2 regions of the Marinobacter sp. MBR-99 genome follow, and region 2 is predicted to be linked to the other one. Evidence: predicted binding sites of a transcription regulator. Region 2 holds the regulator's gene; the other holds the start of a gene.
What was found. Region 2 encodes FliA, which starts transcription of late flagellar genes. Its sites were predicted from a motif close to CTAAAGTTTNNNNNNNNNNNGCCGNTAA; they were not measured.
Positions count from the first base shown of each region.

Region 1: ABIE59_RS15035 (flagellar protein MotY) is a predicted target of FliA. The motif match lies at 1,473-1,500, and genes of this name have one in related genera.

Region 1 covers NZ_JBEPPY010000018.1:30,052-33,640, reverse strand. Annotated here, with positions in the region: gene rnt (ribonuclease T) at 1-316, opposite strand, end outside; gene pyrC (dihydroorotase) at 354-1,385, opposite strand; gene ABIE59_RS15035 (flagellar protein MotY) at 1,545-2,471, shown strand; gene ABIE59_RS15030 (histone deacetylase family protein) at 2,490-3,416, opposite strand.
Region 2 covers NZ_JBEPPY010000002.1:98,211-101,799, reverse strand. Annotated here, with positions in the region: gene ABIE59_RS02265 (MinD/ParA family protein) at 1-758, shown strand, start outside; gene ABIE59_RS02260 (RNA polymerase sigma factor FliA) at 791-1,534, shown strand; gene cheY (chemotaxis response regulator CheY) at 1,694-2,077, shown strand; gene ABIE59_RS02250 (protein phosphatase CheZ) at 2,098-2,883, shown strand; gene ABIE59_RS02245 (chemotaxis protein CheA) at 2,904-3,589, shown strand, end outside.

The sequences.
Region 1 (3,589 bases), on a different contig from region 2:
TTCGGATCGGGGAGAAGATTTCGCTCAAGCCTTCCCGCTCAGGAACCGCTTCACGTTCCGGGTTCCAGGGGTCGATGCCGGTGAAGTCCAGGGCAGACTGCTCCAGGTTGGCGCCTTCGAAGGGGTCAATCTGCTGTACGTGGGTTTCCCCCCGGCGCAGCAAGCCATCGTCGTCCATGGTCAGTATGACGGCGGCAATTTCCAGCAGGGCGTCCCGCTCCGGATTGAAACCGGCGGTTTCAACATCGACAACCACAGGCAGGAAGCCACGGAAGCGTTGGGACATAGGATGTGGCGGCTTGTTTTCTTCTGACACTCGAACTCCGATGTTCGCGTTATGAATGAATAGTGAGTTACGCCATGCGCCAGTGAACGGTTTCACCAGCCTTCAGGGGTACGATGTGACCGTCGGCCAGTGGCAGCTGTTCTGGCATGGTCCAGGGTTCACGTACCAATGTAATGGTGTAGGTGTTTCGTGGCAGACCGTAAAAGTCGGCTCCGTTGAAACTGGCAAACGCTTCCAGTTTATCGAGAATGCCCAGTTCCTCGAAGACATCGGCGTACAGGCCAATGGCTCCGTAAGCAGAATAACAGCCAGCACAGCCACAGGCTGCTTCTTTCCTGTCGCGGGCGTGGGGCGCGGAATCGGTTCCCAGGAAGAAGCGCGGGTCGCCACTGGCTACCGCCTCCCGCAGCGCCAGCTGATGTCTGTTCCGTTTCAGGATGGGAAGGCAATACAGGTGAGGACGGATGCCGCCCACCAGCATGTGATTGCGATTGTACATCAGGTGCTGGGGTGTCACGGTCGCGGCCAGATTGCCGCCCGTGTGGGCCCGCACAAACTCGGCGGAGTCTGCGGTGGTGATGTGCTCAAGCACCACTTTCAGCGTCGGGAAGGCCTCGATGGTTGGGCTCAGTACCCGTTCCAGAAACACTTTTTCCCGGTCGAAGATATCAATGTCGGCGTCCGTCACTTCGCCGTGAACCAGAAGCAGCATGCCGCACTCAGCCATGGCTTCAAGAACCGGGTAAATATTGCGGATATCGGTAACACCGGACTCGGAATTGGTGGTGGCGCCCGCGGGGTAGAGTTTGGCAGCGACAACGCCGGCGGCCTTGGCTTCCCGAATGGTTTCGGGGGTCATGCTTTCCGTCAGGTACAGTGTCATCAGCGGCTCGAAGCCTGTGTCGCCGGCAGCCGCCAGGATACGTTCACGGTAAGCCATGGCCGCTGCGGCGTCGGTAACCGGGGGCACCAGGTTGGGCATAATGATCGCCCGGCCAAAGCAGGCGGCCGTGGCCGGCACCACGCTGTTCAGTACAGCACCGTCGCGCACGTGCAGGTGCCAGTCATCGGGTCGGGTGATGGAGAGCGTTGTGGTCATAGTGGTATCCGCAGAGCAGCCAAAAAATTTTGCGGATTATATCAGAAGGCGGATGTGAATGTTTTTGCTAATCCGGTCACTTTGCGGCTCAAGTAATCATTCGGATCGCCGTTAAACAGTCATGTTGAAAACAGACCCGGTTTCCGAGGCGCTCTCATAATGACTTCTTCGCTTCGCCATTTGGTTCATAAAAAGCTGGCAGCCGCAGGTATGTCGGCTTTGTTTGCGGTGGCAACCGCGCCTGTGTGGGCGACAAGCTATGGTGCCGGTATTGAGAACAGCCAGTGGTATCTGTCGGAATCCGTATTTGAGTGTTCCCTGGTGCACGAGGTGCCGGGATACGGCAGGGCAGTTTTCCGTCATCGAGCCGGCGAGGCGCTGAGTTTTTATCTGGAATCCGAGATTCCGTTGATGCGCCCCGGCCGCGGAGAGTTAGTGGTGGAAGCGCCTGCCTGGCGCCCGGGAGTGGCGCCGCGTGCCATCGGGGCGGTGACCGTGTCTGACCAGCCCCGAGCGGTTACGGTCAGCAGTCGCGAGGCAACGCTGATGACACAGGGTTTGTTGCAGGGAATGCAACCAACGGTCACCCGTGCAGCTCGCTACGATGATCGTCCGGTACGGGTTCAGATCTCCAATATCAATTTCTCCGGCCCCTATTCGGGATACCGGGAATGCGTCTCCAGCCTGTTGCCGGTGAATTACGACCAGATTCGCCGGTCACGGGTTCCGTTTGCCAGCGGCAGCACCAGCCTGTCCGAGGCTGACAGGCGACTGCTGGATAATATCGTCACCTACGTGATGGCAGATTCCACGGTCGAGCGGGTTTTTGTGGACGGCCATTCAGACAGCGTTGGCAGCCGGATCGATAACCGGGCGCTGTCGGAGGAGCGGGCGAATGTGGTGGCAGACTACCTGAGATCCAGGGGGATCAATGATGACCTTTTGATCGTTCGGGCTCATGGTGACCAGTTTCCTGTGTCACGGCGGCATGCGGATAATCGCCGCACCACCATCCGCCTGCAGCGTCAGGGAGAGCGCCCCGAGTTACAGCAGGCGAACGGCCCGGGCATGGATTTCTCGGGTTGATATTGGGTAAGGTTGCTGTCAGTAAACCGTGCTGAGCAAGTCGAGATGGGCGGTCACGCTCTCCGCCAGGGCTCTCAGGTGATAGCCCCCTTCCAGGGTTGATACAATGCGGTCATTGGCGTGGTCATGGGCCACGCTGATCAGCATTTCCGTCAACCAGCGATAGTCGTCCACTTCCAGATTCAGTTCTGCCATCGGGTCGAGTTTATGGCCGTCAAAACCGGCGGAAATCAGTACCAGCTGCGGGCGGAAATCCTGCAATTTCTTAAGCCACGCTGCTTCCACCGCTTTACGGTAGTCCAGAGCCGAGCAGTTGGCCTCGATCGGCGCATTGATAATGTTGTCCGCCTGGCGATGCACATGGGAGTGTGGATAGAAAGGGTGCTGGAAGCTGGAGCACATCAGGATGCGTTCGTCTCCGCTAACGATGTCCACGGTGCCGTTGCCCTGATGCACATCGAAATCAACGATCGCAACCCGTTCCAGGTGGTGGAAGGTGAGGGCGCGCATGGCTGCCAGTGCCACGTTGTTATAGAAGCAGAACCCCATGGATTTGGAGCGCTCGGCATGGTGCCCGGGTGGGCGGGCGCAGACAAACGCGTTGGTCACCTGACTACTCATTACCATATCGACCGCCTGGATATTGCCGCCGGCGGCCAGTCGGGCGGCGCGCAGGGTATCCGGCATCATGGCGGTGTCCGGATCGGTAAACACCCGGCCCCGGGTAGGCTGCATCATATCTAGCTGTTGAAGGTAAGTCTCGGGGTGCACCGTTAACAGCTGGTCACGGGTAATTTCTTCCGGTCGAACCCAGTCCAGATCCCGTTCCAGGTGAGTGTCTGCCAGATACGCGAGTATGGTGGAGATTCGCTCAGGGCATTCCGGGTGCTCCGGGCCCATATTGTGCTTCATGCAGTCATCGTGGGAGAAAAATGCCGTGGTCATACGTCTAGCCTGAACCCGAATATGCTTATTTTTCAGGCCATGTTATCAGGGAAAACCGAAGTTTGTCGTATTTCTTTGGTCTAATGGTTGTGATACCGGATTTACATCAGGAAATACCCATCTAAGATAAGGTATACATTGATAAATATGCTGTTTTATTGAGATTCTTATCC
Region 2 (3,589 bases):
TCGGCAAGAGTAATGTGTCCGTCAACCTCGGTATCGCGCTGGCCCAGAAAGGCCGGCGGGTGGTGTTGCTGGATGCAGACCTTGGCCTTGCCAATATCGACGTGCTGTTGGGCATTACCGCCAATCGCAATCTGCAGGATGTGCTCAGTGGCGAGTGCGACCTCAAGGACGTTCTGGTCAACGGCCCGGGTGGTATCAAGATTGTTCCCGCATCGTCCGGCACCCAGCGTATGACCCAGTTGAGCCCGATGGAACATGCGGGGCTGATCAACGCCTTCAGCGAGCTGGGTGACCAGATTGATGTGCTGATTGTTGACACCGCAGCCGGTATTTCCGAGTCCGTCGTCAGTTTCCTGCGGGCCTCCCAGGAATTGCTGCTGGTGGTGTGCGATGAGCCTACCTCGATTACCGACGCCTATGCCCTGATCAAGCTGATGAATCGCGACTACGGTACCAACCGTTTCCGTATTCTGGCGAATCAGGTGCGAAATGAGCAGGAAGGTCGGCATCTGTATGAAAAACTGACCCGTGTCACCGAGCGTTTCCTTGATGTAGCACTACAATATGTAGGTATCGTGCCTTACGACGAAGCCGTCAAAAAAGCCGTTCAGCGGCAGCGGGCCGTTCTGGATGCCTATCCACGGGCCAAGGCGTCGCTGGCGATCCGTGCCCTGGCAGAGAAAGTGGACAGCTGGCCGCTGCCATCATCGCCAAGAGGGCATCTGGAGTTTTTCGTGGAGCGGCTCGTCGAAGTCTGATCTGAATCCAGTCCTACAAGAAAATCGGATACATGACATTGGCGAAAAACCTGGGAATCTACCATCAGGCTGGCGCAAAAGGCCCCTCTCAGCTGATTGAGGAGCATGCGCCGCTGGTCAAGAAAATCGCCCTACACTTGATGGCCCGTTTGCCGGCCTCGGTTCAGCTTGAAGATCTTATGCAGGCGGGCATGATCGGCCTGCTGGAAGCTGCGCAACGCTATTCCACCGGCAAGGGTGCCACCTTTGAAACCTACGCAGGTATTCGTATCCGCGGTGCCATGGTGGATGAAATCCGCAAGGGCGACTGGGTTCCCCGCTCCGTTCACCGTAATGCCCGCCGTATCGCGGCAGCCATCAAGACGGTTGAAGACCGCACCGGGCGCGAGGCCCAGGATGTTGATGTTGCCGAAGAGCTGGGCATTGACCTGTCGGAATATCATGCCTCCCTGGCAGACGCCAACAGTGGCCGACTTTTTAGCCTTGATGAGCTCAATGAATCCGGGGAGCTGCCGATAGAAGAAACAGAGGCCAGCGATAATCCCCTGGATGGCATTGCATCAAATGCATTCCAGAAAAGCCTGGCAGAGGCAATTGAGGAGCTTCCTGAGCGAGAAAAGCTGGTGTTGAGCCTCTACTACCAGGAAGAGCTCAACCTGAAGGAAATTGGCGCGGTGCTTGGCGTCAGCGAGAGCCGGGTCAGCCAGATTCATAGCCAGGCGGCCCTTCGTCTCAGGGGACGGTTGTCCGATTGGCGGGAAGACGAGCCAGAATAAACCGGGCCGGCGCTGACCGCGCGGCGCGTAACTGTGTAGATTTTGGTAACCGGCGCTTTACAACGCGGCCAAACAACACACAATAAGCGGTTAAAGCAGCGGCCTGCTAGACTTTCAAAAGGCTTAATGAAATCCGGGTGTTACTGACTGGAGGTCCCATTGGACAAAAACATGAAAATTCTCATTGTGGATGACTTTTCCACAATGCGGCGAATCATCAAGAATCTGCTGCGCGATCTTGGCTTCACCAATACGGATGAAGCGGACGATGGCAACACTGCCTTGCCCATGCTCAGGAGCGGCAAGTACGACTTCCTGGTGACCGACTGGAACATGCCAGGCATGTCGGGTTTTGATCTGCTCAAGGCGGTGCGGGCAGACGAGAACCTGAAGAACCTGCCGGTGCTGATGGTAACTGCGGAGGCCAAGCGTGACCAGATTGTGGCGGCGGCCCAGGCCGGCGTTAACGGGTACGTCGTCAAACCCTTTACCGCTGCCGTTCTCAAGGAAAAGATTGAGAAGATCTTCGAGCGAATCCAGTAACCAGAGGTCGGATGGCTGTCATGACTGACAAGAACGAGAACCATCAGGGCCTCGACCCGGAGGTAACCGAAAAGCTCCAGCAGCAGAGTTCGGAGTTGGCCGAATGTATCAGTTCCGGTAACTACGCCCGGGCAATGTCGGTGATCAACGAGCTAAGTGAAGTTCGCGACCAGAGCCTCTATCGGGAAGTGGGGCGGTTGACCCGGAGCCTGCACGAGGCTATCCGGAATTTTCAGATAGACGCCCGCAGTGCCGAGCAGAAAGAAGCCTTGTCCAAGATGTCCGATGCCTCGGATCGGCTGGCCTACGTTGTCCAGATGACCAGCCAGGCGGCCAATCGCACCATGGACCTGGTCGAAGAAAGCATGCCGGTGGCGCACACCATGCGCGACGAAGCGACCGCCCTGCGAGACGAATGGCAGCGGTTGCGCCGTCGGGAAATGGAGCCGGCAGAATTCCGGGAACTGTACGGCCGCATTGATCGCTTCTTTGCGGGCCTGGCCACAGATTCCGATACCCTGTACAGCAATCTGTCTGAAATCCTTCTGGCCCAGGACTTCCAGGATCTTACCGGGCAGGTTATCCAGAAAGTCACGGCCCTTGTGAAAGAAGTCGAAGAGAACCTGCTTGGCCTGGTGGTGATGGCCAGCCACGTGGACCAGCTCACCGGCACCGTGCACCAGATTGAAGAAAAAGAAGAATCGGCCGAAAAAGGGGTAGGGCCTCAGATCAAGGCTGAGGAGCGTGATGATGTAGTTTCGGGGCAGGACGACGTTGATGACCTGTTATCCAGTCTCGGTTTCTGAACGATTATAGAGGGTGACGCATGGCGTTTGATGCCGACGAAGAGATCCTGCAGGACTTCCTGGTTGAGGCCGGCGAGATTCTCGAAAAGCTGTCCGAGCAGCTGGTAGATCTTGAACAGCATCCGGATGACAGCAACCTGCTCAACGCCATCTTCCGTGGTTTCCACACGGTCAAGGGCGGTGCCGGGTTCCTGCAGCTCGAAGCGCTGGTCAACTGCTGTCACTCTGCGGAAAATGTGTTCGATATCCTTCGCAACCACAAGCGCAAGGTTACCTCCGAATTGATGGACGTGGTGCTGGAAGCCCTGGACCACGTCAACGCCATGTTTGATCAGGTTCGTAACCGTGAAGAGCCGACGCCGGCTCCGGACGAATTGATCGCCGCGCTGGATGAACTTGCCAAGCCGGAAGGCGACACGGCAGCGCCGGCAACGCCAACGCCAGAACCCGAACCTGCCGTGGGTGCCGGCAATGATTCCGGTGATATTACCGACGAAGAGTTTGAGCAACTGCTGGATGCCCTGGCCGATGAAAAAGGTGCGGAGCAACAGCCGGCGGCCGCACCGGAAAACACCTCTGCCAATGACGCCGGGTCAGACGGCGACGAGATCACCGACGACGAATTTGAAGCCCTGCTGGACCAGTTGCATGGCAAAGGCCAGTTTGCCGGCCCCCCGGTTGTTGATAACGACACCCCGCCGGAGCC